2 regions of the Sphaerisporangium dianthi genome follow, and region 2 is predicted to be linked to the other one. Evidence: riboswitches for the same ligand, from Rfam matches in the RefSeq annotation. Region 2 holds a riboswitch; the other holds the start of a gene.

Region 1 (15,545 bases), on a different contig from region 2:
AGCTCGGTCACGTCCGCGGGGATGTCGAACACCAGCCAGTGCCAGAAGCCGCTGGTGGTCGGGGCGTCGGGGTCGTAGCAGGTGACGGCGAAGCTCTTGGTGCCCTCGGGCGCGCCCGACCAGCGCAGGTGCGGCGAGATGTTCTGCCCCGACATGCCCCAGTCGTTGAACACGTGGGCGTCGGAGAGGCGCTCGCCGTCGCGCACGTCGTCGCTCTCGACGGTCAGCGCGGGGACCTCGGGCAGGTGGTCATAGGGAATCGGTGGCTGGTCGACCACGATGGACCTCCGAAGAAGGGACGTTCCAGACCTTCCCATCTTGCCCCCTGCGGCGAGCCCCAGCGATCAGTACAGGCCTGCGGCGCGGGGAGGGGCGGGGTCATGTCCCCGAACCGCGAAGGCGCCCTCACGAAGCCGTGAGGGCGCCTTCACATGACGGGCGAGGGTGGCGGGTGCGCCAGGACGGCGGCCGCTCAGGTGTTGTAGGCGGCGAGCACCGTCGCGGGGTCGCCGTCCATCTTGATCTTGCCCTTGTGCAGCCAGATGACCCGGTTGCAGGTCTCTTCGATCACGTCGAGGTTGTGGGCGACGAGGAAGACGGTGCCGGCCTCGTCGCGCATCTGGTGGATGCGCTCTTGGCTCTTGCGCTTGAAGTCGCGGTCGCCTGTGGCGAGCGCCTCGTCGATCAGCAGGACGTTGTGGCTCTTGGCGGAGGCGATCGCGAAGCGCAGTCGCGCGCCCATGCCGGAGGAGTACGTCGACATGGGGAACTGGACGAACTCGCCGATGCCGGAGAACTCGACGATCTCGTCGTACTTCTCTTTGACCTGGGCGGGCGTCATGCCCATGGCGTAGCAGCCGAGCACGATGTTGCGTTCGCCGGTGAGCTCTTTCATCAGCGCGGCGTTGACGCCGAGCAGAGACGGCTGGCCGTTGGTGTAGACCGAGCCCTTGTGCGGCGGCAGCAGCCCGGCGATGGCGCGCAGCAGCGTGGACTTGCCCGAGCCGTTGCGGCCGATGATGCCGATGGCGTCGCCGTGGCGGGCGACGAAGGAGACGCCCTTGACGGCGTGGACCTCCTTCATCTGGGGCCGGCCCTGGCGGCGCACGATGCGCATGAGGGCGTTGGCGGCGTTGCCCTTCTCGGAGTCGCTCGCCGCGCCGTAGACGCGGTAGACGATGTGCAGGTCGTCGACGATGACGGTGGGGATGCCGGGCGGGGGCGCGCCGGCGGGGGCGGAGGCGGCAGGGACGGCCTCGGGCGCCTCGTCCTGGGGGTGGGCCATCTGGGACGGCTCCTTGGTCAGCTCAGCCACGGCCATACCTCTCCTCGGCCCGCCAGAAGTACCAGAAGCCGCCGATCAGCGCGACCGCGGCCCAGAAGCCAGCGTATAGCCACAGTTGGGGCAGGCTGCTGTGCGGGAAGCCGTGCTTGGCCAGGTCCTCCGGGTAGGTTTCCAGCAGCAGGTGGCGCATCAGGTCGATGAAGACCGAGGGCGGGTTGAACTCCAGCAGGAAGCGCGCCCAGTCGGGGCCGCCCTTCATCTTGGCCGGGATGCTGTAGAAGACACCGGAGGTGTACAGCCAGGTGCGCAGGATGAACGGCAGCAACTGGTTCATGTCGCGGACGAAGGCTCCGACGCGTGCGAGGAGCAGGCTCATCCCGACGTTGAAGATCGTCTGCAGCAGCAGAGCGAAGGGGATCAGCAGCCACATCCAGGAGAAGGACTCGCCCGTGACGAGCACGATCACAACCAGCACGCCCATCGAGATGGCGAGCTGCTGGAACTCCTGGATGGTGTAGGCCAAGGGCAGTGCGGCCCGGGGGAAGTGCAGGGCTCTGATGAGCGAGAGGTTCCCCGAGATCGACTTGGCGCCGCCGGTGATCGACCGCTGGGTGTAGGAGTAGACGAACACACCGGTGATGAGAAACGCGGTGTAGTTGGTGATGTCCGCCTTCTGCCCCAGGATCACGCCGAACATGAGGTAGTAGACGCCGGCGTTCAGCAGCGGTGTCAGCACCTGCCAGAGCTGACCGAGCGCTGAGTCGGAGTACCTCGAGACGTTGCGCGACGTGGCGTACGTGAGGACGAAGTGCCGCCTGTCCCACAGTTGGCGCAGGTAGACGGGCAGACTGGGACGCGCGATGGCGCGTCGCAACCCGTGGCGCTCGGCGAGCGCGGACAGCGATTCCTTCCCGTTGGGAGAGGTGCCGTCCGCCCGGTCGCCCGCCCGGGAGTCCGCGACTGCGGATTCCGGCTGACTCATGGGATGGACTCTATTGGATACCTGTGAATGAGATGCCTACGGTCCTACTTGATCGCACATGACCGGAAGCCTGCTCGCGCGGGCCAGGCCAGGCGGGCCGGACGCGACGCATCGTCGCAGCTCTGTGGCCGGGGGTGGCCGGGAAACCCCGCACGGCCCGGATGTGCGATCAGAGGCTGAGCTGTGTACCTTGGTGACTGCTTTATGCCGAATCAAGGCATTATTGACAGCCTAGTTGGTATGCGTCTGACGTCCGTCAGGGACACGTGTGACCGAACTGCAATGCGCCAGAGACTCGCTGGTGAGAAGTAGTGAGGAATGCTCACGGTCGTCTGGCAGGGCGTCAACTGATTTGAGCGTGTCCGCGAACTCCAGGGTCGATCCCCTGGGAGGCGTACTCGACATGAGCGGCTCAGTCTCTACGCCCACCTTAGAGGGAGGATTAATCCACGATGCGTGTGACCAAGGGCGCACAGATCGTCGCCGGGACCGCACTGCTGGCGCTCGCGGTTGCGGCGTGCGGCGGCAGCGGCGGCACCACCGGTTCCAGCTCCAGCGCCGCAGGCAACGCAGGCGCGGTCAGGGTTGAGATCGCTGAACCACAGCATGACCTCATCCCGGGCAACACCACCGAGACCAGTGGCGCCGAGGTGCTGAACGCACTGTTCGTCGGCCTCGTCGACTACGACGCGGACAAGAAGCCCTACAACCGGGTCGCCGAGTCCATTGAGTCGCCGGATTCCACCACGTGGACGATCAAGCTCAAGGACGGCTACAAGTGGCACAACGGTGAGCCTGTCACCGCCCAGAACTTCGTTGACTCCTGGAACTTCACCGCCAACGGCGCCAACGCCCAGGAGGGCAACTACTTCTTCGGGAGCATCACCGGCTACGACGAGATGAACCCGGGCGAGGGCAAGACGCCCACCGCCACCACCCTCAAGGGTCTGAAGGTCGTCGACGACAAGACCTTCACCGTCGAGCTCAAGAACCCGTTCTCCGGCTTCCCGACCATGCTGGGTTACACGGCGTTCTACCCCCTCCCCAAGTCCGCTTTCGAGGGCGAGGGCAAGCTGAAGGCGGACTTCGGCGGCAACCCGGTCGGCAACGGCCCCTTCAAGATCTCCAAGCCCTGGAAGCGCGGCACGGACCAGACCATCTCCCTGGTCCGTAACGACGACTTCAAGGAGGGCAAGGCCAAGATCGACGCGGTCGACTTCAAGATCTACACCGACCTGAGCACCGCGTTCAACGACCTGCGCGCCGGCAACCTGGACATCATGGACCAGCTGCCGCCGGAGGCCATCTCCACGGCCAAGCAGGAGTTCGGCGACCGCTACATCGAGCAGCCGTCGTCCGGCATCGGCTACATCGGCTTCCCGATCAAGGCCGGCGCCGACTACGCCAAGAACGCCGACATCCGCAAGGCCATCTCCATGGCGATCGACCGCAAGACGATCACCGAGACGGTCTTCTCCGGCACCCGCGTCCCGGCCGACGACTTCATCAGCCCGGTCGTCTCCGGCTACCGCCAGGGCGCCTGCGGCGAGGCCTGCACCTACGACCCGGCCAAGGCGAAGGCCCTGTTCGAGTCGGCCGGCGGGCCGAAGGCGGGCACCATCGAGATCGGCTACAACGGCGACGGCGGCCACAAGGAGTGGATCGAGGCCGTGGCCAACAACCTGCGCACCAACCTCGGCGTCGAGGTGACGCCGAAGCCGGTCGAGAAGTTCGCGGCCATCCTCGAGGACCTCGGCAACAAGAAGTGGCCGGGCGCCTTCCGCATGGCGTGGATCATGGACTACCCGTCTCCGGAGAACTACCTGCGTCCGCAGTTCGGCTCGGGCGGCAGCTCGAACTACTCTGGCTACAAGAGCAAGGAGTTCGACGACCTGGTCACCCAGGGCGACGCGGCCAAGACCCTCGACGAGGGCGTGAAGTTCTACCAGCAGGCCGATGACCTGGTGCTCAAGGAGCTCCCGTACATCCCTGTGTACTTCTACCAGACGAACGGCGCATACTCGCAGCACGTGAAGAACGTGAAGATCGACCCCTTCGAGCGGATCGACCTGTTCAACGTAGAGAAGGCCTGACGTCGACCACTCCGGGTGGTTAGGTACGCTGAACCACCCGGAGTGGGCGACACCCACGAGGGCAGCTCTGTTGGTTGCGGCGGGCTGCCCTTTGTAATGATCGGGAGACTAGATGGGCCGCTACGTCATCAGGCGCCTTCTCCAGGCGATCCCTGTGCTGTTGGGCACCACATTCCTCATCTTCGCCATCGTCTACGCGCTGCCGGGTGACCCCCTTCAGGCGCTGGCCGGCGAGAAGCGCGTAGACCCGGTGTTCGCGGCGGCACTCCGGGAGCAGTTCCACCTCAACGACCCCCTCATCGTCCGGTACGGCTACTACCTCCGTGACATCGTGAGCGGGAATTTCGGCACCACCTTCCGCGGGTTGCCGGTCTCCACCATCTTCGAGGGCAAGTTCCAGGTCACCTTCAAGCTGGCCTTCACCGCCCTGGTCTTCGAGGCGATCATCGGCATCGGCCTCGGCCTGTGGGCGGCGCTCCGCCGCGGCAGGTGGGAGGACAAGGCCGTCCTGGCGGTCACTCTGCTGATGGTGTCCATCCCCACGCTGGTCAGCGGCTTCGTGCTTCAGCTGGTGCTCGGTGTGAAGCTCAAGCAGAGCACGGGCATCGCCTTCTTCCCGGTGGCCGGCGTGCAGGACGGGTTCCGCAGCTACGTCCTGCCAGGTTTCGTCCTCGCCATGATCTCCATCGCCTATCTCACCCGGCTCACCCGGACGAGCCTGATGGAGACGCTGCGCGCCGACTACGTCCGCACGGCCATCGCCAAGGGGATGCCCAGACGGCGGGTGCTGGGGCGGCACGCCCTGCGGAACTCACTGATCCCGCTGGTGACCTATCTGGGTGCCGACCTCGGCACGCTGATGGGCGGCGCGGTGATCACCGAGACCATCTTCAACCTGCCGGGCATCGGCCAGCAGCTCTTCCAGTCGGTGTACCTGCGCGAGAACTCCGTCGTGGTGGGCATCGTGACGGTCCTGGTCCTGATCTACATCGTGGCCAACCTCGTCGTCGATCTCCTGTACGCCGTCCTCGACCCCAGGATCCGCTATGAGTAACGACACCGTTCCTTCGCTGGCCCCGGCGCAAGCCGCCGGCCCGGCCAAGGAGAGCAAGCCGGCGAGCCTGTGGTCGGACGCGTGGTACGACCTGCGACGCAACCCCGTGTTCATCATCGGCGCCGCCATGCTGGTGCTGCTCGTCGCCATCTCGGCCTTCCCCTCCCTGTTCGACACCGTCGGGGTGGAGCCGTCGACCTGCTCGCTGGCGCAGGCGCGCAAGGGCATCACGAGCGAGCACTGGTTCGGCACCGACAACCTCGGCTGTGACGTCTACTCCCGGGTCATCTGGGGCGCCAGGGTATCGATCATCGTCGGGTTCGTGAGCGCCATCGTCACCGCCGTCCTCGGCGGTGCCCTCGGCCTGCTCGGCGGCTTCTACGGACGCTGGGTGGACGTGCTCCTCTCGCGCGTCGCCGAGATCTTCTTCGCGATCCCCTCCATCCTCGGCGCCCTGCTGATCCTGGCGGTCATCGGACGCGACAACGCCGGCATCGGCAGCGTCGTGCTCGCCCTGTCCCTGCTCGCCTGGCCGATGATCCTGCGCATCATGCGGGCGGCGGTCATCACGGCCAAGCACCAGGACTACGTGATGGCGGCACGCGCCCTCGGGGCGGGCCCCGGGCGGATCATGATTCGGCACATCCTGCCGAACGCGGTCGCGCCGGTCATCGTGGTGTCGACGATCAACCTCGGGGCGTTCATCGCCGCCGAGGCGGCCCTGTCCTTCCTCGGCGTGGGCATCCAGTCGCCGCAGATCTCCTGGGGCCTGATGATCGCGGACGCGCGGAACCGCTTCCTGGAGGCGCCGCTTCCGCTGCTGTTCCCGGCGCTGTTCCTCAGCCTGACCATCCTCAGCGTCGTCATGCTGGGTGACGCGGTCCGCGACGCGCTAGACCCGAAGCTGCGGTAGGAGAGGGCACCGAAGGTGAATAACCCGTCAATCGACACCCACCCGCTGGAAGCGGACGCCGCGCGCGAGCCCCTGCTGGTGGTGGACAACCTGCATGTGGAGTTCGCCACGCGACAGGGCGTGGTGCGGGCCGTGAACGGCGTGAGCTACACGGTGAACGCAGGGGAGTCCCTGGCCGTGCTGGGCGAGTCGGGCTCGGGCAAGTCGGTGACCGCCCAGGCCATCATGGGCATCCTCGACATGCCTCCCGCCCGGATCCCCAAGGGCGAGGTCCGCTTCCGCGGCACCGACATGCTGAAGCTCTCCGACCAGGCCCGCAGCCAGATCCGCGGCCAGCAGATCGCGATGATCTTCCAGGACGCCCTGTCCGCGCTGAACCCGGTGTTCACCGTGGGCTGGCAGATCAGCGAGATGTTCCGCGTCCACCGCGGCATGTCCAAGCGCGACGGCATGAAGAAGGCCGTCGAGCTGATGGACCGCGTGCGCATCCCCGCCGCGAAGCAGCGCGTCAACGACTACCCGCACCAGTTCTCCGGCGGCATGCGCCAGCGCATCATGATCGCGATGTCGATCGCGCTGGACCCCGAGGTGCTGATCGCGGACGAGCCGACGACCGCGCTCGACGTGACGGTGCAGGCGCAGATCATGGAGCTGCTCGCCGAGCTTCAGCGCGAGAGCAACATGGGCCTGATCCTGATCACCCACGACCTCGGCGTCGTCGCGGACGTGGCCGACAAGATCGCGGTCATGTACGGCGGCCGCATCGTGGAGAGCGCCCCGGTCCACGACGTCTACAAGAACCCCGGGCACCCGTACTCCAAGGGCCTGCTCGACTCGATTCCCCGGGTCGACATGAAGGGCCAGGAGCTCTACGCCATCAAGGGGCTCCCGCCGAACCTGCTCAACATGCCTTCGGGTTGTGCCTTCCACCCCCGCTGCCCGTACCGTCGCGACAACTGCGTGACCGACGTGCCTCCGCTGTACGAGATCAGCGGGACGCGCGGTAGCGCCTGCCACTACTACCGGGAGGTCCTCGATGGCACCCTCGGGTGAGCGGATCCTCGAGGTTCGTGACCTGGTCAAGCACTTTCCGTTGACCCAGGGCATCGTTCTCAAGCGCCAGATCGGCGCGATCAAGGCGGTGGACGGGGTCTCCTTCGACCTGCATCGCGGCGAGACGCTCGGCGTCGTCGGCGAGTCTGGCTGTGGCAAGTCCACGCTCGCCAAGCTGCTGATGGCGCTGGAGCGGCCCACCTCGGGGCAGGTGAAGATCAACGGCACCGACATGACCAAGGCGCACGGGGGAGACCTCAAGCGGATGCGCCGCAACATCCAGATGGTCATGCAGGACCCGTACACCTCACTGAACCCGCGCATGACGGTCGGCGACATCATCGGGGAGCCGTACGAGATCCACTCCGAGGTGGCACCCAAGGGCGACCGCCGCAGGAAGGTGCAGGAACTGCTGGAAGTGGTCGGCCTCAACCCCGAGCACATCAACCGGTACCCGCACCAGTTCTCGGGCGGCCAGCGGCAGCGCATCGGCATCGCCCGGGGCCTGGCGCTGCAGCCCGAGATCATCATCTGCGACGAGCCGGTCTCGGCGCTCGACGTGTCGATCCAGGCACAGGTGATGAACCTGCTCGAGCGGTTGCAGGAGGAGTTCAACCTCGCCTACATCTTCATCGCCCACGACCTGTCGGTCGTCCGGCACATCTCCGACCGCGTCGCGGTGATGTACCTGGGCAAGGTCGTGGAGCTGGGCAAGGACGAGGGGATCTACGAGCGGCCTGCCCACCCGTACACCCAGGCGCTGCTGTCGGCCGTCCCTGTCCCCGACCCCGAGGGCCGCGAGAACCGCGAGCGGATCATCCTGCAGGGCGACCCGCCGTCGCCGGCCGACCCGCCCTCTGGCTGCCGCTTCCGCACGCGGTGCTGGAAGGCGCAGGACATCTGCGCCGAGCAGGAGCCGCTGCTGGAGGTCCGCGCGGGCGGGCACCTCAGCGCGTGCCACTTCGCCGAGGCCTACGACATCATCCACGCCACTTCCTAGCCCAGGGCGTCATGGAACCGAGGAGCCCTTCACGGACGTGCCGTGGGGGTTTCTCGGTCATGGCAGGGCGCGGCGGCCGTCGCCGGGCGGGTCAGCGGCGGCCGGCGGGCGAGGGGGCGGCGCCCGCGCCCGCCGCGCCGTTCGGTCCGGCCTCGCTGTTGAGCCCCGCGGAGCTCTTGAGCCCTGTTGCGGCGCTCTGAGGCGCGTCGGCGGCGGCGATCGCGTTGGCTCGGCTGTCAGTGTTGTTGCCGCCACCGGAACTGGCGATCACGCGGGTGCCCAGCCCGGTGTTCAGGTCCCCGTTGACGCCGAGGTCCAGGTCGGTGTCCACATCGAGGTCGGTGTCGACGTCGGCATCGATGTCGGTGTCCGCATCGATGTCCGTGTCGGTCCCGGTGCCGATGTGATCGCCCCGCTGGATTCCGGCGGACGAGGCGCTCTGGGCGCAGGCCGCGGCGGTCGGCACGACGACGGCGATGGCGGCGCAGGCAGAGGTGATCAGAAGACGGCGAATCATGTCGTTCCCCCCAAGGAAACCCGTCGCGGCGCCCCTGTTTCGGGTGCCCCTGGAAACAGAGGCCTTTGAGCAAGAGCCGCCTGCGGTCGGATAACTACGCTATGTGATCATTTTGTCAGTACCCACGGCCGGAACACATGTACGGGCGCTGAGCGGTCAGGGGATGGCAATGATTGCGAGTCTTCGTCGCACGCGGTCAGAGGTCGGCGCCTCGCGCCACGCGCACGTGGGCGCCCGGCGGCAGGCCGAGCCGCTCGGCGGCGTCGCCGGAGCGCACCGCGAAGGTGATGCGCCCCGCCGAGTCGACGAACGCGACCAGGCCGCCCGGCGGCACGGCGGCGAAGGTGTCGCGCAACGGGATCGTCATCTGCCGCCTGCCCATGGACACCGCCAGGGTGTCCCCGACGTGGACGCCGATCGACGCGAGGTCCTCTCCGGTCACGGAGAGCTGCACGTTGCCGTAGCGGTCGAGCGAGAGGACCTCGCCGTCGGCCGCCCCCTCGCCCAGCCGGGCCTTCGGCACCGGCAGCGACAACAGGCGGTCGAGGGGGACCTCGGGGCCGACGTCCTCGGGCTTGTGCCCGGCGCACAGCCGCGCCGCCACCGGCGCGTAGATGTCCCGGCCGGGGAAGGCCGGCGACACCGGATTGAGGAACAGCTCCCTGTTCGACAGCTCGTAGGCCGCCCGGGCGCCTCCCGCGGCCATCAGAGCCCAGGAGAGCAGGCCGTTGTCCGGGCCGACGAACACGCGGGTGCCCGCCTCCACGACGACCGAGCGCCGGGCGCCGGCCGTGGCCGGGTCGACGGCGGCGACGTGCACGCCGTCGGGCAGATATGGCAGCGTCTGGGCGAGGATCGCGGCGCCGCGCCGGATGTCCCCGGCCGGCACCAGGTGGCAGACGTCGATGATCCGTGCCTGCGGGGCGATTCCCACGATCACCCCGTGGCAGGAGCCGACGAAGCCGTCTTCCAGGCCGTAGTCAGTGAGAAGCGTGATGACAGAGGTCACAACTGGTGACTGTACGTCGTTAGAACGCGGTGTCATAGGGGCGCATCCGCAGACGCGGGCAACCTTGTCGATCTCCGTGCTCCGCGGGTCGGATGGTGCATGGTTCTGTCCTGCTACGACCCTTTCGGGGTCGGCTCCGCGGAGGGTGGCCCGGGTCCTCGCGGACCCGGGCCGGCCGGGTCTCCCGAAGTGTCATGAACAGCCGCGAATTCCCGACTACGATTGCCACGGGCCGCACGTGCGCGTCGTGGCTCAGGGTCGCGCTCGCCCGGGTGCCCGTCACATCTCCCCTGCCCGGCCCTCTGTCCACGTCTCCCGTGTACCCGACCGAGGAGGACATCATGGACACCGCACCCGATCGTGGTGACAGCGATCCCGAGGAACCGTCCGTCCCCCCGGCTCCGGGCGGGCTGACCGAGCGAGAACGCGAGCTGCTGGCCTTCGAGCGTCAGTGGTGGCGTTACGCGGGCGCCAAGGAGCAGGCGATCCGCGATGCCTTCGACATCTCCTCGACCCGTTACTACCAACTGCTCGGCCGGCTCGTCGACCGGCCGGAGGCCATGGCGTTCGACCCTCTCACGGTCAAGCGGCTGCGGCGGCTGCGGGCCTCGCGGCAGCGCGAACGGGCGGCCCGGCGCCTCGGCATGCGTCCGTGATCCGCGGGGTAGTGCTCAACGCGTGACTCATGATGTATTGCCGGACATAGCCGGATTAGCGGCGATCAAGGCCGATCCCCGACGGGCCGTGATCGGGCTGGACTTCGACGGCACGCTGGCGCCGATCGTCCTCGACCCCGCCGACGCCCGAGTCGACCCGCACGCGGCCGCCGCGCTCGTGCGCCTCGGCGGCCTGGTCGGAGCGGTGGTGATCGTGACCGGCCGCCCGGCCGCCACCGCCATCGCCTACGGCGAGGTGCCCGGCGGGCCGGGCCTCGCCGACGTTCCCGGGCTCGTGGTGCTCGGCCAGTACGGCCTGGAGCGCTGGGAGAACGGGGTGCTCAGTTCACCGCCGCCTCCGCCCGGCGTCGAACGCGTCCGCGCCGAGCTGCCCGCCCTGCTGGCCTCCTGCGGTCATCCCGTCAGCGACGGGACCGCGCCCGGGGTGACCGTCGAGGACAAGGGCAGGGCCGTCGCCGTGCACACCCGCAGGGCCGCCGACCCCGAGGCGAGCCTGCGGGCGCTTCGCGAGCCGCTGGCCAAGCTCGCCGCCGAGACCGGCATGCTGGTCGAGCCGGGGCGCCTGGTGCTGGAGCTGCGGCCCGCGGGGATGGACAAGGGGCACGCCCTCGGGGCGTTCCTCGTGGAGCGCGGGGCCCGGTCGGTGCTGTTCGCCGGGGACGACCTCGGCGACCTCGCCGCCTTCGAGGCCGTCCGGCTCTCGGGCCTGCCCGGCGTGACGGTGTGCAGCGCCTCCGCCGAGGTCACCGCGCTCGCCGACGGCGCCGACCTGATCGTGGAGGGGCCCGCGGGCGTCGCCGCCCTGCTGTCGGCCCTGTCGGACGCCCTGTCCCCGAAGTGACCCTGCGGGTCGCCCCCGGTCAGCGTTCGAGGGCGGCGAGCTGGTCGGCGAACCACTGGCGCGGCGGCAGGGCCGTCGCCGCCGCGCGCAGGCGGGCGCCGCGCTTCGCGCGATCCTCCTCGGGGAGCGTCAGCGCGTCGTACAGGGCGTTCGCCGTGCCGGAGACGTCGTAGGGGTTCACCATGAGCGCGTCCGCGCCCAGCTCGGCGGCGGCCCCGGCCTCCCTGGACAGCACCAGCGCGCAGTGGGGCGCGAGGATGGGCCCCTCCTTGGCGACGAGGTTCATGCCGTCGCGGATCGGGTTCACCAGCAGGACGTCCGCCATGCGGTAGGCGGCGAGCGAGCGGGCGTAGTCGTCGTCCACGTTCAGGATCAGCGGATCCCAGTCCTCGCCGGCGAACTCGTCCTCGATCTGCTTGGCGCACCGCTGCACGGCCGCGGTGTACTCGCGGTATTCGGGCAGGTCGTGCCGCGAGGGGTAGGCGAACGCCAGGTGCACGACCTTGCGGTGCCATTCGGGATGATCGGTGAGGAACTGCCGGTACGCCGACAGGCCGCGGACGATGTTCTTGGACAGTTCGGTGCGGTCGATGCGCACGATGAGCTTGCGGTCGCCCACCCGCTCGCGCAACGCGACCATGTGCGACTCGACGTCCGGCTCCAGGGCACGGGCCCACAGCGCGTCGCCGTCGACGCCGAGCGGGTACACCCCGATGCGGGTGGTGCGGCCCTCGTAGGTGATCGTGCCCTGGAGGCGGTCGACCTGGGCGCCGAGCAGCGTCTCGCAGCAGTCCATGAACGCCGCCGCCCAGCGCGCCGTCAGGAAGCCCGCCTGGTCGGCGCCGAGGATGCCGGTCAGCAGTTCTGCGGCGATGTCGTCGGGCAGCAGGGAGAAGTACTCCGGCGGCGCCCATGGGGTGTGGGAGAAGTGGGCGATGCGCAGGTCGGGGCGCTCCACCCGCAGCATCGCCGGGGCGAGGGTGAGGTGGTAGTCCTGGATCATCGCGCGGGCGCCGTGCGCGGCCTCCTCGGCCAGCGCGAGCGCGAACGCGGCGTTGTAGTCCTGGTAGGACTCCCACTCTCTGCGGAAGCGCATGTCGAACTGCGGCGAGTTCGGGGTGTCGTACAGCAGGTGGTTGACGAACCACAGCGTGGAGTTGGCGACCGCGTTGTACGCGCGGTGGAACGTGGCGGGCGGTATGTCCAGCATGCGTACCGGGCCGGTGTCGTAGCCCGCCTGGTCCAGGCGCCCGCCCGGCGCGAGCCGCACGGCGCTGCGGTCGCCGTCGGACAGCGCGGCGCACACCCACAGCACGTTGCCGTCCTTGGCGACCTCCGACAGCCCGGAGACCATGCCGCCTCCGCCGCGGCGCATCGTCAGCGAGCCGTCGTCGGCGAGCGTGAACGACACGGGCCCCCGGTTGGAGGCCAGTAGAACTGTGTTCATCCGCCCATCACACTCCTCGTCCGCGCCGTGGCGGTCGTCCCTCGCCGTTCTTCTCCGTTGTGATGCGCACCTGGCCGCAGATTAATGGAATTTAACCCTCCCAATAAGATGGGTTGGTGGTCAGGTCGGGGCTAGGCACAGGCGGTCGAGAGGGGCTCGGGCATGGCGCTTGACGAGACGACCGAAGAACTGGCCCGCGCGGCCGCCGCCAAGGACCACAGAGCCCTCGGCGAGTTGCTCCGCCGCATCGAGCCGGACGTGCTGCGCCACTGCTCCAGGTTGCTGCCCTACCACCAGGACGCGGAGGAGGCCTGTCAGGATACGCTCCTGGCGGTCGCCCGCAACATCGGCAGGTTCGAAGGGCGGGCGCGTTTTTCCACCTGGTTGCACATCGTCACGACGAACTGCGCCCGCACGACCTACCGCACGCTCAAGCGCCGGGCCGCCGAGCAGACCTCCGAGGAAGTGCCCGACCTGCGGGCCGACCCGCACAGGGTCAGCGTGATCGCCGGGTCGCGGCTCGACCTGCTCGACGCGATGGAGTCGCTGGAGGCCGACAAGCCCGAGCTGGCCCAGGCCCTGGTGCTGCGCGACATCTGCCAGCTCGACTACAACGAGGTGGCCGAGCAGCTCGGCATCCCTCTCGGCACGGCCAAGTCGCGCATCCACCAGGCCCGCAAGTACGTGCAGGCCGCACTCGGCGACGCCTACGGCTGGCCCACCTGACCGCGCCCTCTCCTGACGGGACCCCGCTTACGGCGGGTCCCTCGCCGGCGGCGCCCCTCCCGATCGCGCCTCTGCGGCCGGCCGTCGCCTCGTGCGGCGTGGATCTCTTCTGACCTGCCCGCCTCACGCCGGATTTCTTCTGACGTGCGCTTATGTCTCGTAGAGTGAGACGGACGGCCGAGCGCGCTGATGGGCGAGGTACAGTTCTTTAGGCCCGCTTGTGATAAGAGCGGGACCCGACAACTTCATATTGCTCATCCAGAGGGGTGGAGGGACCGGCCCTGCGAAGCCCCGGCAACCCTCCCGGCTGTGGTCATCCGCGTCTGCCGAACGACGCGGCACTTCAAGACCAGTGAGACCGGCCGGGACAGGTGCCAATTCCGGCCCGTGACCAAGGTGGTCCGGGCGAAGATGAGGGAAAGGCCTCGCTTCATGGCGCTCGCAACAGCTGAGACCACGCCCGCACTCGACTTCGGCCCCGCCGTCGCCCTGTCGTGCCGCGAATGCGGCACCAGGTACGACCTCGGACCGATCTTCGCCTGTGCGGAGTGTTTCGGGCCACTCGAAGTGGCCTACTCCTGGACTGCTCCCGCGGCCGCGGAGGCGACCGTGACCCGGGAGCAGATCGAGTCCGGTCCGACCAACATCTGGCGCTACCGCGGGCTGCTCCCGGTGCCCGGTGACGTCGCTTCCCGGCCCAACCTGGCCCCCGGCTGGACGAAGCTGGTCAAGGCCGACAACCTGGCCCGTGAGCTGGGCCTGCGCAGCCTGCACGTCAAGGACGACTCCGGCAACCCGACCCACTCGTTCAAGGACCGGGTCGTCGCCATCGCGCTGGAGGCCGCCCGCAACTTCGGTTTCCGCACCTTGTCGTGCTCCTCCACGGGCAACCTCGCGGGCGCCGTGGCGGCCGCGGCGGCGCGCGCGGGGCTGGACTCCTGCGTGTTCATCCCGTCCAACCTCGAAGAGGCCAAGATCGTCATGGCCTCGGTGTACGGCGGCCGCCTGGTCGGCATCGAGGGCACCTACGACGACGTCAACCGGTTCTGCTCCGAGCTCATCGGCGACCCGCTGGGCGACAAGTGGGGCTTCGTCAACGTGAACCTGCGGCCGTACTACGCCGAGGGCTCCAAGACCCTGGCCTTCGAGATCGCCGAGCAGCTCGGGTGGCGCGTTCCCGACCAGATCGTCATCCCGGTGGCCTCCGGCTCCCAGCTCACCAAGATCGACAAGGGCTTCAAGGAGCTGATCCGGCTCGGCCTGGTCGAAGACCGGCCCTACAAGATCTTCGGCGCCCAGGCGCAGGGGTGCTCGCCGGTGTCCACGGCCTTCAAGGCGGGGCACGACATCGTGCGGCCGGTCAAGCCCGACACCATCGCCAAGTCGCTCGCCATCGGCAACCCCGCCGACGGGCCGTACGTGCTCGACATCGCCCGCCGCACCGGTGGCGCGGTCGAGGACGTCACCGATGCCGAGGTGGTGGACGCCATCCGGCTGCTGGCGCGCACCGAGGGCGTCTTCGCCGAGACCGCCGGCGGCGTCACCGTCGGTGTTCTCCGCAAACTGGTCGCCAACGGCCTTCTCGATCCGGAGGCCGAGACCGTGGTGCTGAACACTGGAGACGGCCTCAAGACACTCGACGCGGTCTCCGCCGAAGCGAGGCCTACCGCGGTCATCCGTCCCTCGCTCGACGCATTTCGTACGGCTGTCGCCGACAACTCCTGAAAGGGCCAGATTAATGAGCGTTTCTGTGCGGATTCCGACGATTCTTCGCACCTACACCGACGGAGCGTCGGAGGTGAGTGGTGAGGGGGCGACCCTTCGCGAGGTGCTCCAGAAGCTCGACGCCGACTTCCCCGGAATCGGGGCCCGTATTCTGGACGAAACGGGCAAGATCCGCCGTTTTGTCAACGTGTATGTCGGAGAAGAGGATGTCCGATTCGTGGAC
Region 2 (15,545 bases):
GGCGAGGTCGGCCGCGATGCGCTCGGCGAAGACCAGCCCTTCCAGCAGGGAGTTGGAGGCGAGCCGGTTGGCGCCGTGCACCCCCGTGCAGGCCGCCTCGCCGCAGGCGTACAGGCCCGGGACGCTGGCCCGCCCGCGCAGGTCGGTGCGGACGCCGCCGCTGGCGTAGTGCGCGGCGGGCGCGACGGGGATGGGCTCGCGCGCCGGGTCGATGCCGTGTTCCAGGCACACCGCGTAGATCGTCGGGAAGCGGGCGCGCCACTTGTCCTCGCCGAAGTGGCGGGCGTCAAGGCGCACGTGGCTCGCGCCGCTCTCCAGCATCCGGCGCATGATCGCCTTGGCGACCACGTCGCGGGGCGCCAGTTCGGCCAGCTCGTGCACCTCCACCATGAAGCGCTCGCCGGCCTCGTCGAGCAGGACGGCGCCCTCGCCGCGCACCGCCTCCGAGATGAGCGGCTGCTGGCCGGTCGATCCCTCGCCGAGCCAAAGGACGGTCGGGTGGAACTGGACGAACTCAAGGTCGCGCACGACGGCCCCCGCGCGTAGCGCCAGGGCCACCCCGTCGCCGGTGGAGACCAGCGGGTTGGTCGTGGCGGCGTACACCTGGCCCATGCCTCCGGTGGCGAGCACGACCGCGCCCGCGCGCACCGCGCCCACGCCGTCCCTCGCGCCCTCGCCCATGACGTGCAGCGTGACGCCGCACGTGGCGCCGGAGGCGTCCTTGAGCAGGTCGAGCACCAGCGCGTGCTCGATGATCTCGATGCGGCCACCCGCGGAGGCGCCGCCGCGGACGGCCTCGACCAGCGCGCGCTGGACCTCGGCGCCCGTGGCGTCACCGCCGGCGTGGACGATGCGGTCGCGGCGGTGGCCGCCCTCCCTGGTGAGCTGGAGGCCGCCGTCGGGCTGCCGGTCGAAACGGGCCCCATGCGCCATCAGCCGCCGCAGCGCGCCCGGCCCCTCTGTCACCAGCGCCTGCACGGCCCGGACGTCGCACAGCCCCACACCGGCGATGAGCGTGTCGCTGAGGTGCTCGGGCCAGGAGTCGGCGGGGTCCAGGACGGCGGCGATGCCGCCCTGCGCCCACTGGGTGGACCCGGCCGACAGCACGTCCTTGGTGACGACGAGCACGCGGGCGTCGGGCGCCAGTTCGGCGTACCGGAGCGCCACGGTGAGTCCGGCGATGCCCGAGCCGACGACGACGACATCGGCGGTGACGGTCCAGCCCGGCTCGGGCGCGGCCAGCCGGCGGGGAATAGGCGGATGGGTCATGGGGGCTCCCTTATTTCGTCAATATGACGATAAAGCATTCCCATGTGTCCCCGCCACGCGGGGCCCACCCGCCACCTGCCCCGCCGCGCTCAGGAGGACAGGGTCAGAACGGCGTTGTCGATCAGCCGGGTGGCGCCCACTTTGGCGGCGACCGCGAGGACGGCCTCGCCGCGGTGATCGTCGGCCACGGCGGTGAACGTGGCCGGGTCGACCAGGCTCAGATAGTCCAGCAGCAGCGGCGGATCGGCGCGGGCGGCCTCGTCCAGCACGGCGTGGGCGGCGTGCAGGATGTCCTTCGGCCGGGTGTGGCGGGCGCCCTCGCGAAGCGCGGCCGACAGCGCCAGGGCCGTGACCCGGTCGGCCGGCGACAGATAGCGGTTGCGGCTGGACAGCGCCAGCCCGTCCGGCTCGCGCACCGTGGGAGCCCCCACGATGGTGACCGGCACGTCGAGGTCGGCGACCATCCGCCGGATCATCGCCAGCTGCTGGGCGTCCTTCTGCCCGAAGACCGCGACGTCCGGCTGGACCAGGTTGAAGAGCTTGAGCACGATGGTGAGCACGCCGTCGAAGTGGCCGGGCCTGAAGGCTCCCTCGGCGACCGTGCCCATCTGACCGGAGGAGACGCCGACCTGGCGGTCGGGCAGGTACATCTGGCCGGCCGCCGGAGCGAAGACCAGGCCGGCCCCCTCGGCGGCGCACACCGCGAGATCGGCGTCGAAGGTGCGCGGGTAACGCGAGAAGTCCTCGTGCGGGCCGAACTGCAGCGGGTTGACGAAGACGCTGACCGCCACGTGGTCGGCGCGCTCGCGAGCCAGGCGGATCAGCGAGCGGTGCCCCTCGTGCAGCGCCCCCATGGTCGGGACCAGCGCCAGCGTGCCCCCGCCGGCCTGACTCCCGCCGGACGCCCCGCCCACGCCCAGCGCGGCGCGCGCCGCGAGCAGCTCGGCGCGGTCTCCGGCGACGATCACGTCCATGTGTTGCCTCCCAGGGCGTCGAGCAGGCGTTCGGCCGCCTCGGGCTTGAGCAGGCCGGCGGCCAGCGCGCGGTCGGCGGTGAGCCGCGCGAGGGCCACGTAGGCGTCGGCCGCCTCGGGCGCGGCCAGGATGAGCGCGTCCACGTGCTTGCGCACGGTGGCGGCGTCGCCGCGCACGACCGGCCCGGTCAGGCCGGCCAGCCCCAGCCGCAGCGCGTTGTCCAGCGCGGCCCCGAGCAGCGGGCCGAGCATGCGGCCCGGCTGCTCGACGCCGATCTTCTTCAGCAGCTCCTGCGACTCGGCGATCAAGGTGACCATGTGGTTGGCCGCCCCCGCGAGAGCGGCGTGGTACAGCGCGCGGTCCTCCTCGCTGATCCAGACCGGCTCGCCGCCCATCTCGATCACCAGGGCCTCGGCCACCGGGCGGAGCGGTTCGGGCGCCGTGACGCCGAACGAGCAGCCGACAACGCGGCGCATGTCGTCGTCCCGGCCGGTGAAGGTCATCACCGGGTGCAGCGCGAACGGCAGCGCGCCGGCGGCGGTCGCGGCGTCGAGCACGGCCAGGCCGTAGGCGCCGCTGGTGTGCACGAGCATCTTGCCCCGCAGGCCGGCCCCGGTCGCGGCGAGGCCCGCGACCAGGCCGGGCAGGGCGTCGTCGGGCACGGTCAGCAGCACCAGATCGGCGACGCGGACGACCTCGTCGGGCTCGGAGATGTCCACGCCGAGGCGGTCGAGCGCCCTGCGGCGCGAGGCGTCGGAGACCCCGGAGGCCGCGACGACGTAGTGCCCCGCCTGCGCGAGAGCCGTGCCGAGGACCGAACCCACCCGCCCGGCGCCGAGCACCCCGACCGCGAGACGCCCGGGGCGGTCGCTTGTCTCCATCACTTTTCCGTTCACCTTCGACGGATCAGGCCAGCTGCCAGCGTAACGGTCGCCCCGCGCCTTGTGCCGGGCGCCCGGCCGGCTCGCCCTGTGGTCGTCCACAGCCTGTCAGCGGGGACGGTCATGGGCCAAGACCGGAATTGGTAACGTCCGGTGTCGTGTGGGTCACGTGGCGGCAGGCCATGCAGCAGGCGCTCTACGGCGACGACGGGTTCTACATCCGCGAGCGCCCGTCGGGCCACTTCCGCACGTCGGTCGGCGCCTCACCCGCGTTCGCCCAGGCGGTGCTGCGCCTGCTCGGCGCGGTGGAGGAGGCGGTGGGCCGTCCCGTCGAGCTCGACCTGGTCGACGTCGGCTCCGGGGACGGCGCGCTGGTCGCCCAGGTGCTCGACACCGTCGGCCCCGGCCTGGCCGAGCGGCTGCGGGTCACGGCCGTCGACCTGTCCCCGCCGCCCGACGACTTCGACAAGCGCGTCACCTGGTCGCCCGCCCTCCCCGAGACGATCACCGGACTGGTGATCGCGAACGAGTGGCTCGACAACATCCCGCTGGACGTCGCCGAGCAGACGCCCGAGGGACCCCGCCTGGTGCTGGTCGATCCCGAGTCCGGTCGAGAGCGGCTCGGCGACCCGCCGGGCGAGGCCGACGATCGGTGGCTGCGGCGGTGGTGGCCGCTGCGCCGCACCGGCGCGCGGGCCGAGATCGGCCGTCCTCGCGACGAGGCGTGGGCGTCGGTCATCGAGAGGCTGGCACGGGGGCTGGCGGTGGCCGTCGATTATGCACACCCTGTGGATAACCGGCCGCCCTACGGCACCCTGACCGGGTACCGTGACGGGGCCTGCGTGCCCGCCATACCCGACGGGTCCTGCGATATCACCGCGCACGTGGCGCTGGACGCGTGCGCGGCGGCCGGCGAGCGGGCCGGTGCGATATCCACAGCCTTGACCACACAACGGCAGGCTTTACGCGATCTCGGGGTCAAAGGCACCCGTCCTCCGCTGGCCCTGGCGGCCACCGATCCGGGCGGCTATCTCCGCGCCCTCGCGCGCGCCTCCGAGGAGGCCGAGCTGATCGACCCCGACGGGCTCGGCGGCTTCGGCTGGCTCACCCAATGGAAGCGCTGACGCCCCCTCGCGCGGGCCGTCCGGTCAGCCGGTGGAGATCTTCAGCGCTTCGAGGCCGCGGATGACGTAGTTCGGCTTCCACACCGGTTCCTCGACGAGCTCGATCTTGCGGGCGGCCCTGAGCAGCGCGCCGAAAGACTCCGCCAGCTCGACGCGCGCCAGAGGGGCGCCCAGGCAGAAGTGGATGCCCGCTCCGAACGAGATGTGCGGGTTGTCCTTGCGGCCGACGTCCAGCCGGTCGGGGTCCTCGAACGCCTCCGGGTCCCGGTTGGCCGAGCCGAAAAGCAGGGCCACCTCGACGCCCTTCGGGATGTCCACCCCGCCGATGGTGACGTCCTCGAGCACCCAGCGCTCGAACAGCTGCAGCGGAGTGTCCCAGCGCATCAGCTCCTCGACGGCGGTGGGCAGCAGCGACAGGTCGCCCCGCAGCCGCTCAAGCTCGCCGGGGTTGCGCAGCAGCGCCCACCAGCCGTTGCCGGTGACGTTCACCGTGGCCTCGTGCCCGGCGTTGAGGAGCAGGATGCAGGTGCCGACGAGCTCGTCGACGGTGAGCCTGTCGCCCTCGTCCACCACCTGGGCGAGCGCGCTGATCAGATCGTCCCCCGGGCGGGCGCGGCGTTCGGCGGCCAGCGCGCGCAGGTAGTCCGCGAACTCCGACGCGGCGCGAACCGCCGTGTGCTGCGCCTCGACCGACGGCGCGAGCTCGTACATCCCGCACATGCCGGCCGACCAGGGGCGAAGCAGGTGCCGGTCGGATTCGGGCACGCCGAGCATCTCGGCGATGACCGTCACCGGCAGCGGCTCGGCCACCTCGGCGATCAGGTCGCCGCCCCCGCGCTCGACGAAGCCGTCCACCAGCTCCCCGGCGACGCGGCGCACCCTCGGGCGCAGTTCCTCGACCATGCGCGGGGTGAACGCCTTGGAGACCAGCCGGCGCAGCCGGGTGTGCACGGGCGGCTCCACGTCCAGCATCGCGGCGCGGCTCACCCGCCAGAACGGCTCCTGGAAATCCGGTTCCGGCTGCCTGCCGAACTCCTCGTGCGAGGCCACGTGCAGGTAGGACCGGCCCAGCCTGCGGTCCCGCAGCGCCGCGTTGACGTCCCGGTGCCGGGCCACGAGCCACTGGCCGGTCGGCTCGAAGAAGCTGACCGGCTCGGTGTCCCTCAGCCGGCGGTAGACGTCGTACGGATGCGCGGCGAACTCGGGATTCCATGGATCAAATCGCACAATCCAATGGTAAGTGGGATATCGCGCCGGTCTCCCTCGTCCGGACTCACGGCGTCGGTGAGGGATCCGACTCGGAGGACGTGACGGACGACGTACTGGACGACGTGGCGGAGGACGTGGCGGACGACGGTCCGGGAGTGTTCGCGGCAGAGTGCGCCGGCGGCGGCGCGGGGGTCTCCGGAGCATCCTCGACGTACCGGTCGCGCAGCTCCACCGGCCGCGAGGCGCCGGCCCTCTTGCGCGCGCGGATGTTGAGCAGCTCGACGACCAGCGAGAAGGCCATCGCGAAGTAGATGTAGCCCTTGGAGATGTGCTGCTCGAAGCCCTCGGCGATCAGCACGACGCCGATGAGCAGCAGGAACGACAGCGCCAGCATCTTGATGCTCGGGTGTTTCTCGACGAACGAGCTGATCGGCCCGGACGCGAACAGCATGATCACCACTGACACGACCACGGCGGCGATCATGACGCCGATCTCGTCGACCATGCCCACGGCCGTGATGACCGAATCCAGGGAGAACACCACGTCCAGCAGCATGATCTGCACGAGCACCGACGTGAACGAGGCCGCCACCCGCCCGCCGGAGTGGCCCGAGGCGCCCTCCAGGCTGTCGCCGATCTCGAAGGCGCTCTTGCCCAGCAGGAACAGCCCGCCGAAGATCAGGATCAGATCTCGTCCTGACAACTCGTGCCCGAGCACCGCGAACAGCGGCTCGGTCAGCCGCACCACCCACGACAGCGCGAGCAGCAGCGCCAGGCGGCTCAGCATCGCCAGCGCCAGCCCCAGCTTGCGCGCCAGGTCACGGCGCTCCGGCGGCAGCTTCCCCGCCAAGATCGAGATGAAGATGATGTTGTCGATCCCCAGCACGATCTCGAGCGCGACCAGGGTCAGGAACCCGATCCATATCTCTGGGTTCAGCAGCCAGTCCATCGCGCCTCCTCAGGCCGGGCGTCCGTCACGTCACGGCCCCTGCCGGAGGAGTCCGTCCCCCTTCAACGCGCGAGGGCCTGCCAAAGTTCGCGGTGTGCGACGCGTCACGCCGCACCTCGAGAGGTTGCGGAGACGCGGGGGGTCCGGGTTATAGTCCCGGTAGGTCATGAGTGCCAGCGTCAAGCCCCGGCTCGCTGGCCGGCAACCCTCGCGCTCGCGGCGGGGTGCCCCGGGTGAAGACCAGGTCCGGCACGAGGTGTGCCGGGCAAGCGCGGGCTCCGTCATTCCAACGCCGTGACCGGGGTCCCATGACCTTAGGAGGCCGGCGTTGTCCGCTCTCACCATCCTGAAGAGCTCCTCCCCCGCCGTTCCCGGCACGTCCCCGCTGCTCGCCGACGCCTCGCCCGCCATCCCGGCGGTGCTCGGGGCCGACCTGAAGGTCCCGGTCAAGGGCGGTCGGCTCCTGCCGTACGCGAACCTGGACTACGCCGCCAGCGCGCCCTGTCTGGCGCCGGTGAACGCCGCAGTCGCCGCCGCGCTCCCGGCCTATTCCAGCGTGCACCGGGGCGCCGGGTACGCCTCCCAGCTCACCACGGCCCGCTACGAGCAGGCCCGGCACACCGTGCGCGCCTTCGTCGGCGCCCGCCCGGGGGACGCCGTCGTGTTCACCCGCAACACCACCGACGCCGCGAACCTGCTGGCCGGCTGCCTGCCGGACGGCACCACCGTCGTGGTCTTCGAAAGCGAGCACCACGCCTCCCTGCTCCCCTGGCGCAAGGCCGTGCGGCTCGCGCCGCCCGCGTTCCCGGGCGAGGCCGTGCGGGCGGCCGACGAGGCCCTCGCCGCCATCGACGGGCCCGCGCTCCTGGTCGTCACCGCGGCCTCCAACGTCACCGGCGAGCTGTGGCCGATCGCCGCCCTCGCGCACATCGCCCACCGGCACGGCGCGCGCATCCTGGTGGACGCGGCCCAGCTCGTCCCGCACCGCCGCCTCAACCTGACCGCCCTCGACCTGGACTACGTGGCCTTCTCCGGCCACAAGCTGTACGCGCCGTTCGGCGCCGGCGCCCTGGTGGGCCGCGCCGACTGGCTCGCCGGCGCCGAGCCGTACCTGCGCGGCGGCGGCGCCTCCAAGGCCGTCACCGGCGGCACGGGGCAGGGTGCTCCGCTTTCGACCGAGTGGAGCGCCGACCCCGAGCAGCGGCACGAGGCGGGCACGCCGAACGTCCTCGGCGCCATCGCGCTCGCCGCCGCCTGCGACGCCCTGTCGGCCACCGGCTGGACGCCGCTGGTCAGGGAGGAGGAGCGCCTGCTCACCCTGCTGCGCGACGGCCTCGCCGGCATCGAGGGCGTGCACGAGCTGTCGCTGTGGGGACCGGGGCATCCGCGCGTCGGCATCGTCTCCTTCGTCGTCGACGGCTGGACGGCCCGCGAGGTCGCCGAGGCGCTGTCCTTCGAGTACGGCATCGGCGTGCGGGACGGCAAGTTCTGCGCCCACCCCTTCGTCCGGCACCTGCTGGACGCGGTGGGCCGGTCCGCCGACGGCGACTGCGCGGACGGCACGACCGGCGCCGTCCGCGCCTCCTTCGGCGTCGGCACGACCGAGGAGCACGTGCGCCGCCTGGTCGGCGCCCTCTCAGATCTTGTCTCCCGCCGCTGACGTGACAGCATGGGTCCTATGACCGAACCTCGCGGAGTTCCCGAAGTTCGCGCAGCGGGTCGAACCGGCACCGGAGCCGCGGGCACGGAGCGGATCGTCGCGGTCGGGGTCGGCGCCAAAGAGCTCGCCACCGAGGACATGATCCTCAACATCGGGCCACAGCACCCCTCGACCCACGGCGTCCTGCGCCTGCGGCTGAGCGTGGACGGCGAGCGCATCGCCTCGGCCGAGCCGATCATCGGGTACATGCACCGGGGCGCCGAGAAGCTCTTCGAGGTCCGCGACTACCGGCAGATCATCGTGCTGGCCAACCGGCACGACTGGCTCTCGGCGTTCGCCAACGAGCTCGGCGTGGTGCTCGCGGTCGAGCGCATGCTCGGCATGGAGGTCCCCGTGCGGGCCGTGTGGGCCCGCACGCTGCTCGCCGAGCTGAACCGCGTGCTCAGCCACCTGATGTTCCTCGGCTCCTATCCGCTGGAGCTCGGCGCCATCACGCCGGTGTTCTACGCCTTCCGCGAGCGCGAGACGTTGCAGGCGGTGATGGAGGAGATCTCCGGCGGGCGCATGCACTACATGTTCAACCGGGTCGGCGGGCTGAAGGAGGACCTGCCGTCGGGCTGGCTCGACCGTGTTTCGCGGGCGGTCGGCGACGTGCGCAGGCGCCTGCCCGACATCGAGCGCCTCATCAACGGCAACGAGATCTTCCTCGCCCGCACGCGCGGCGTCGGGGTGCTCGACCGCGAGACGATCTTGCAGTACGGCGTCAGCGGCCCGATCGCTCGCGCCTCGGGCGTGGACCTCGACCTGCGCCGCGACGAGCCGTACCTGGCCTACGGCGAACTGCCGGTCAAGGTCGTCACCCGCACCGCCGGCGACTGCCACTCCCGGTTCGAGGTGCTGCTCGACCAGGTGAAGGTGTCGCTCGAACTGGCCGACGCGTGCGCCGAACGGCTGCGCTCGCTGCCGCCTGGCCCGATCAACCAGCGGCTGCCCAAGGTGCTCAAGGTCCCCGAGGGCCACACCTACGCCTGGACCGAGAATCCCCTCGGCCTCAACGGCTACTACCTGGTGTCCCGGGGTGAGAAGACCCCGTGGCGGCTCAAGCTGCGCAGCGCGTCGTACAACAACGTCCAGGTGCTCAGAGAGATGCTGCCCGGGCACCTGATCGCCGACATGGTGGCCATCCTCGGCTCGATGTTCTTCGTCGTCGGCGACGTCGACAAGTGATCACCCCCGTCTGACCTGCGCTTACGGCGAGTTTCGCGGCGGATGCGTTTAACCGCCCGCGCCTGGTGCAGAAGGAAGGTGCGTGAAGGGACAGGGATTCAGGGTGGCTCCGCACGAGGCGGGCCCGGCCTAGGCCGGGCCCGCCTCGTCGCGTCACGCCCTCACCTCACACGTCCCACAGGGCGAGTGGACGACGGAAGGCCATGTCAGGCACGGACGTCGTCGCCCGGCTTCCTCGGCACCTTGCAGCAGTGCTCCAGGTAAAGGGCCGCGCAGATGAGGATCACGCAGGCGACCAGCGACCCGCCGGCCAGGAAGAAGTCGCGCCGTGGCGTGTCCTGGTCCAGAAGCTGCAGGACGTGGACGACGAAGCCGGCGAACACCCCGGCGAGGGCCGCGCCGACGTACGCCGTCGCCTGGGCCAGGGCCGCCAGCCGGGCCACCGCCAGCGGCTCCACCGGCTTGGTGCCGGGCCTGCGCTCGATGCGCGCGCGGGTCATCCACCCGCTGTACGCCTCGCCGAGCGCCAGCAGGAGCACGGTCGGGATCGCGGTCCACGGAACGGTCGGCAGGTCGGAGTAGACCTTCTGCAACAGGCCCCACGTCACGACCGCGAAAGCGACCACCAGCAGCACGAGCACGCCGGGTCGGCTCGGTCTCACGCGATCCTCCTCGTTCTTCTGGGCGGCCCGGCATCCGTCGCGCCGGAAGGCCCGTCGTCATCGCCCGGCCGGCTCGAAAGCAGGCCACGACCTTTGCCCATGACAACCCTGCACCATGCGGACAACGTCCGGCCCGCCCCCCGAGTGCCCGCTGATCCCGTACCCGCTGACCCCGTGCCCGCCTGACCTCGCGTCCGCCTACTCGCCTGAACACGTCCGGTCCGCCTGAACACGTCCGGTCCGCCTGAACACGTCCGGCTCGCGTGCCCGCCGGTCCGCCTGACCGCGTGCGGCCGGCCGGTGGCGCGCGCCAGGACCGGGGCGGCCCGCGACCGCGGAGGTCAGCCGGGTGGCTGCAGCGCCAGGTCGGGGCGGAGCCGCACGCCCTTCTGGTCGAGGTCGGCGAGCAACCCCGCCACCGACCCCCGCCCGGGAAGAACCGCGCCGGGATCGGCCTGCGACCACGGGACCAGCACGAACGCGCGCTCGTGCGCGAGCGGATGCGGAAGCGTGAGCTCGGGATCGCCCGACAGCAGATCACCCACCATGATCAGGTCGACGTCGAGGGTGCGCGGCCCCCACGGCTCGGTGCGCACCCGCCCGAACGCCGTCTCGACGCCGAGGGCGCGCTCGAGGATGGCGCGCGGACCGAGCGTCATGGTGGTCCCGATCACGACGGCGTTCAGATATGGACGCTGGTCGGGCGGGCCCCCCACGGGGTCGGTCTCGTACACCGGGGACACCGCCACGAAATCGAGCCCGGGCGCGTCGAACAGCGCGTCCACCGCGCCTTGCAGCGTCTCGAAGCGGCGTCCGATGTTGCTGCCGAGCGCCAGAACGACCTTCATGCCCGCCTCCTTGTGACCGTCACCACCACGTCGTCGAACGGAAGCGGGATGGGCGCGGCGGGTTTGTGCACCTTGACCTCGGCTTCCTCGACCAGCTCACCGGCGAGGCAGGCATCGGCCAGGCGATGCGCCAGCGTCTCGATGAGGTTCACCGGCTCCCCCTCGACGATGGCGGCCAGCCGGAGCGCCAGGTCGCCGTAGTCGACCGTCTTGGCGAGATCGTCGCCCGCGGCGGCCGGAGCCGTGTCGAGATGGAGGGTGACGTCCACCACGAACTCCTGGCCCAGCTCGCGCTCGGCCGGCAGGCACCCATGCCTGCCCCGCGCCCGCAGGCCCACCAGGCTCACGCTGTCCACGGTGATCATCCCCCTAACTCGTACCGGCCGCACACGCCCGGAGCCTCACCGGAGCGGCCGAACCCGGACCCGCATCGCCGGAGCCCTTCCCCGACACCGGGCCCGGACACCTCCCCCGAAGCGCCACCCCGGCGGCCGGGAAGGCCGGGGCCTCGGCCGGACGGGGAACGGCGCCACCCGGAGGGGAGGTCACTCGTCGGTCTCTTCCTCGTCACCGTCACTCTGGAGGACCGGGGACCCGTGGTGGAACCAGAGCCGCCAGCCGCCACCGGTGCGGACGAAGGTGTTGGTCGCGACCACCCGGCCCGCGGCGAAGGTGGCATCCTCGGTGTCGGCGGCGGTCAGGATGTTCTCGGCGCAGGTGACCACCGCGACATCGCCGATCACGGTGGTGCGCACGTCGGTCAGCACGAACTGGATGTAGGGCGTGTTGGCCATGATCAGGGCCCATGCGCGCAGCACCTCGGCACGCCCGGTGAGCATGGGCCAGCCGGGGTGGACGCACATCGCCACCCGGTCATCGTCGTCCTCTGCCCAGATCTCGGTCATGCGGTCGAGGTCGCCGCCCTCGATGGCGGTGTAGAACGCCTCGTTGAGCTTCTCGATCTCAGCGTGGGTCGTGCTCATCGAACCCCCTCGCCGCCCTGCCAGGCGGCCGCGACACGGACGGCGTCGGCGTTGGGCCGCACCTGGTGGACCCGCACGCACCACGCGCCGGCGTGGGCCGCCAGTGCGGTGACGGCGAGCGTGGCGTCGTCCGACCGGGCGAACGGCCTCGGCGTGCCGTCGGGATCGGCGAGCAGGCGGCCGAGGAAACGCTTGCGCGACGCTCCGACGATGACCGGGTAGCCCAGTTCGTTGAGCCTGCCGATGGCGGCGAGCAACGGCCAGTTGTGCTCGGGCCGCTTGGCGAAGCCGAGCCCGGGGTCGACGACGATCTGCCGCTCGGCGACGCCCTCGGCGAGGACGGAGTCGACCCTCTTGCGGAGCTCTTCGATCACCTCGGTCACCACGTCGGAGTAGGCGGCCCTGCCCTCCATCTCGTGGCTGTGGCCGCGCCAGTGCATCACGACGTAGGGGACGCCGGCCGCCGCCACCACACGGGGCATCTCGGGATCGGCCAGGCCGCCGCTGACGTCGTTGACCAGGGCGGCGCCGGCCCGCACGGCGGCCTCGGCGACCTCGGCGCGCATGGTGTCGACGCTGACCGTGACCCCCTGCCGGGCGAGGGCGCGAATGACCGGCTCGACCCGGCGCAGCTCCTCGTCGAGGGAGACCCGGGCGGCGCCCGGACGTGTGGACTCGCCACCCACGTCGACGATGTCGGCCCCCTGCGCGACGAGGTCGAGGCCGTGGCTCACCGCGACGTCGGGGTCGAACCACTCGCCGCCGTCGGAGAAGGAGTCAGGGGTGACGTTGACCACGCCCATGACCAGACAGCGCCCCTCTCGGGGCAACCCCGGCACCTTCCATGTGGTCATGGCGTCAAGCCTAGGTGCTCCACGGTAACGATCTGCGCCATGGGTCCGGCTTGTGGATAACGAATCGACCCGGCACGGACGCGCCCGAGATGTCCCTCTCGCAGGAGCGGAAGCCGAAAGCCCTGCTAGCGGCGGCCGAGGATGAGGGCCATGGCCTCGGCGCGGGTCTTGTCGCTCTCGCGGAAGTCGCCGCGCACCGCCGAGGTGATGGTCTTGGCGCCCGGCTTGCGCACACCCCGCATCGTCATGCACAGGTGCTCGGCCTCGATGACGACGATGACGCCGCGCGGAGCGAGCACCGCCATCAGCGCGTCGGCGATCTGCGAGGTCATGCGCTCTTGCACCTGAGGCCGCCGGGCGTAGACGTCGACGAGCCTCGCGAGCTTGGACAGGCCGGTGATCTGGCCCTTCTCGTTCGGTATGTAGCCGACGTGGGCGACGCCGTGGAAGGGGACCAGGTGGTGCTCGCAGGTGGAGAACACCTCGATGTCCTTCACCAGGACCATCTCGTCGTGGTCGGCGTCGAAGACGGTGGTGAGCACCTCTTCGGGGCTCTGCCCCAGCCCGGCGAACTGCTCGGCGTAGGCGCGGGCGACCCGGGAGGGGGTGTCGAGCAGGCCGTCTCGGTCCGGATCTTCACCGATCGCGAGCAGGATCTCGCGAACGGCCCTCTCGATCCGGGCCGAGTCGACCTTGAGCAGTTTGACCGACACCCGTCAGGCCTCGTCCTTGGGCGCCGGAAGGTGGTGGTCGTTGGTCAGACCGGACCCCGGGACGGCCTGGCTGCCGGCCGGGAGCGCCGCGCCGTTGCCGTTACCCGCGATCTCCTTGGGGGTCAGGATGGGCGGACGGTCGGAGGGGAGCCGCTTGCCGTACCCGGAGTAGGAGGGCCGCTTCTCGCGCACGACCACCGGAGCGAAGATCTCAAGGACCTGCTGGCGGGACAGGGTCTCCTTCTCCATGAGCTCCAGCACGAGGTTGTCCAGCACGTCGCGGTACTGGACGAGGATCTCCCACGCCTGGTCGTGCCCGGCCTCGATGAGACGACGGACCTCTTCGTCGATCGTGGAGGCGATCTTCTCGGAGTAGTCGCGCTCGTGGCCCATGTCGCGGCCGAGGAAGACCTCGCTGTTGCCGGTGCCGAACTTGCGGGCGCCGAGGTGCTCGCTCATGCCGTACTCGGTGACCATGCGCCGCGCGATCGTGGTGGCCTTCTCGATGTCGTTGGCCGCGCCGGTCGTCGGCTCGTGGAAGACGAGCTCTTCGGCGGTGCGCCCGCCGAGCAGCATGGCCAGTTGGTCGAGCATCTCGGACCGCGTGGCGAGGAACTTGTCCTCCATGGGAAGGGTCATCGTGTAGCCCAGCGCCCGGCCGCGGGACAAGATGGTGATCTTGTGCACCGGGTCGGAGTTCGGCAGGGCGTGCGCCACCAGGGCGTGGCCGCCCTCGTGGTAGGCGATGATCTTCTTCTCCTGGTCGGACATGACCCGGCTCTTGCGCTCGGGACCTGCCATCACGCGGTCGATGGACTCCTCGAGGGTGTTCATCGTGATGAGCTTCTGGTCCTGGCGGGCGGTCAGCAGCGCCGCCTCGTTGATGACGTTCGCCAGGTCGGCGCCGGTGAACCCGGGGGTGCGCCGCGCGATGACGTCGAGGTCGACGTCCGGCGAGAACGGCTTGCCGCGGCCGTGGACGCGCAGGATGCCCTTGCGGCCCTCGAGGTCGGGGCGGTCGATGACGACCTGGCGGTCGAACCGGCCGGGACGCAGCAGTGCGGGGTCGAGGATGTCGGGCCGGTTGGTGGCCGCGATCAGGATCACGCCGCCCTTGACGTCGAAGCCGTCCATCTCGACCAGCAGCTGGTTCAGCGTCTGCTCGCGCTCGTCGTGGCCGCCGCCGAGGCCCGCGCCGCGGTGCCGGCCGACGGCGTCGATCTCGTCGATGAAGATGATCGCCGGAGCGTTGGCCTTGGCCTGCTCGAACAGGTCGCGAACGCGGGACGCGCCGACGCCGACGAACATCTCGACGAAGTCGGAGCCGGAGATCGAGTAGAACGGCACGCCCGCCTCGCCCGCGACCGCGCGGGCCAGCAGGGTCTTTCCGGTGCCGGGCGGGCCGTAGAGCAGGACGCCCTTGGGGATCTTGGCGCCGATCGCCTGGAACTTGGCCGGGGCCTGCAGGAACTCCTTGATCTCCTGGAGCTCCTCGATGGCCTCGTCGGCGCCCGCGACGTCGGCGAAGGTGGTCTTGGGGGTGTCCTTGGTGATCAGCTTGGCCTTGGACTTCCCGAAGTTCATCACCCGGGACCCGCCGCCCTGCATCTGGTTCATGAGGAACAGGAAGAGCAGGACGATGAAGACGAGCGGCAGGAAGCTCACCAGCAGGCCGACGAGGAAGTTCTCGGTCGGCACGGTGACCTTGTAGCCGTGCGGCAGCTTCTTCGCGTCAACCTGCGCCTGGAGCTGCTTCTGCAGCTCGACGCCCTGCCCCTGGACCCAGTACGCGTAGAAGCGATCCTCTCCGTTGATCTTCTGGAGGGTCTTGATCTCTACGCGCTGATCCTTGTCGACGATCACCGCGTTGTCGACATTGCCACTTTGGATCTGGCTGATGACGAACGAGGTGTCCTTCTGGGCATAGTTGCTGTTGCCGCTCCAGAATGTGGAGGCGAGCAGGAGCAGCACGACGATGCCCAGGATCCACAGCAGTGGCCCACGTGTAAATCGCTTGAGATCCATCCGATGCGGAACCCCTGCGGGCCCGTCCCTTCCTGAACACGGCCTGACGCCCCGGGCGAACCCAGGGTTAGCGGCATCCCGAACCGCTCCTGCTAATGACCCCCCGGAGGCGGTCGTACCTCCGGAGACATCCGAAGGTACACCGGGCCGCCGCGCAGGGTCACTGC

What was found. A riboswitch is a leader RNA that binds a small molecule or an ion and turns the genes downstream of it on or off. The one in region 2 is predicted to bind S-adenosylmethionine.
Region 1: it holds a riboswitch for S-adenosylmethionine, as region 2 does, so the genes downstream of both, thrC (threonine synthase) here and ACFO60_RS23430 (aminotransferase class V-fold PLP-dependent enzyme) in region 2, are expected to answer to the same signal.

The regions. Positions count from the first base shown of each region.
Region 1 is NZ_JBHSFP010000059.1:1,257-16,801, reverse strand. Features, by position in the region: gene ACFO60_RS39145 (YbhB/YbcL family Raf kinase inhibitor-like protein) at 1-317, opposite strand, end outside; gene ACFO60_RS39140 (ABC transporter ATP-binding protein) at 473-1,315, opposite strand; gene ACFO60_RS39135 (ABC transporter permease) at 1,308-2,267, opposite strand; gene ACFO60_RS39130 (peptide ABC transporter substrate-binding protein) at 2,720-4,360, shown strand; gene ACFO60_RS39125 (ABC transporter permease) at 4,473-5,414, shown strand; gene ACFO60_RS39120 (ABC transporter permease) at 5,407-6,327, shown strand; gene ACFO60_RS39115 (ABC transporter ATP-binding protein) at 6,343-7,380, shown strand; gene ACFO60_RS39110 (ABC transporter ATP-binding protein) at 7,364-8,380, shown strand; gene ACFO60_RS39105 (hypothetical protein) at 8,472-8,897, opposite strand; gene ACFO60_RS39100 (SAM hydrolase/SAM-dependent halogenase family protein) at 9,094-9,906, opposite strand; gene ACFO60_RS39095 (DUF3263 domain-containing protein) at 10,248-10,562, shown strand; gene otsB (trehalose-phosphatase) at 10,651-11,424, shown strand; gene ACFO60_RS39085 (alpha,alpha-trehalose-phosphate synthase (UDP-forming)) at 11,444-12,871, opposite strand; gene ACFO60_RS39080 (RNA polymerase sigma factor) at 13,034-13,597, shown strand; SAM riboswitch class I at 13,849-14,015, shown strand; gene thrC (threonine synthase) at 14,030-15,322, shown strand; gene ACFO60_RS39070 (MoaD/ThiS family protein) at 15,336-15,545, shown strand, end outside.
Region 2 is NZ_JBHSFP010000017.1:54,033-69,577, reverse strand. Features, by position in the region: gene ACFO60_RS23460 (L-aspartate oxidase) at 1-1,269, opposite strand, end outside; gene panC (pantoate--beta-alanine ligase) at 1,359-2,243, opposite strand; gene ACFO60_RS23450 (Rossmann-like and DUF2520 domain-containing protein) at 2,234-3,124, opposite strand; gene ACFO60_RS23445 (SAM-dependent methyltransferase) at 3,283-4,248, shown strand; gene ACFO60_RS23440 (cytochrome P450) at 4,273-5,475, opposite strand; gene ACFO60_RS23435 (TerC family protein) at 5,522-6,406, opposite strand; SAM riboswitch class IV at 6,569-6,684, shown strand; gene ACFO60_RS23430 (aminotransferase class V-fold PLP-dependent enzyme) at 6,735-8,066, shown strand; gene ACFO60_RS23425 (NADH-quinone oxidoreductase subunit D) at 8,205-9,293, shown strand; gene ACFO60_RS23420 (DUF3180 domain-containing protein) at 9,500-9,955, opposite strand; gene folK (2-amino-4-hydroxy-6-hydroxymethyldihydropteridine diphosphokinase) at 10,297-10,803, opposite strand; gene folB (dihydroneopterin aldolase) at 10,800-11,168, opposite strand; gene ACFO60_RS23405 (nuclear transport factor 2 family protein) at 11,349-11,786, opposite strand; gene folP (dihydropteroate synthase) at 11,783-12,640, opposite strand; gene folE (GTP cyclohydrolase I FolE) at 12,766-13,353, opposite strand; gene ftsH (ATP-dependent zinc metalloprotease FtsH) at 13,357-15,378, opposite strand.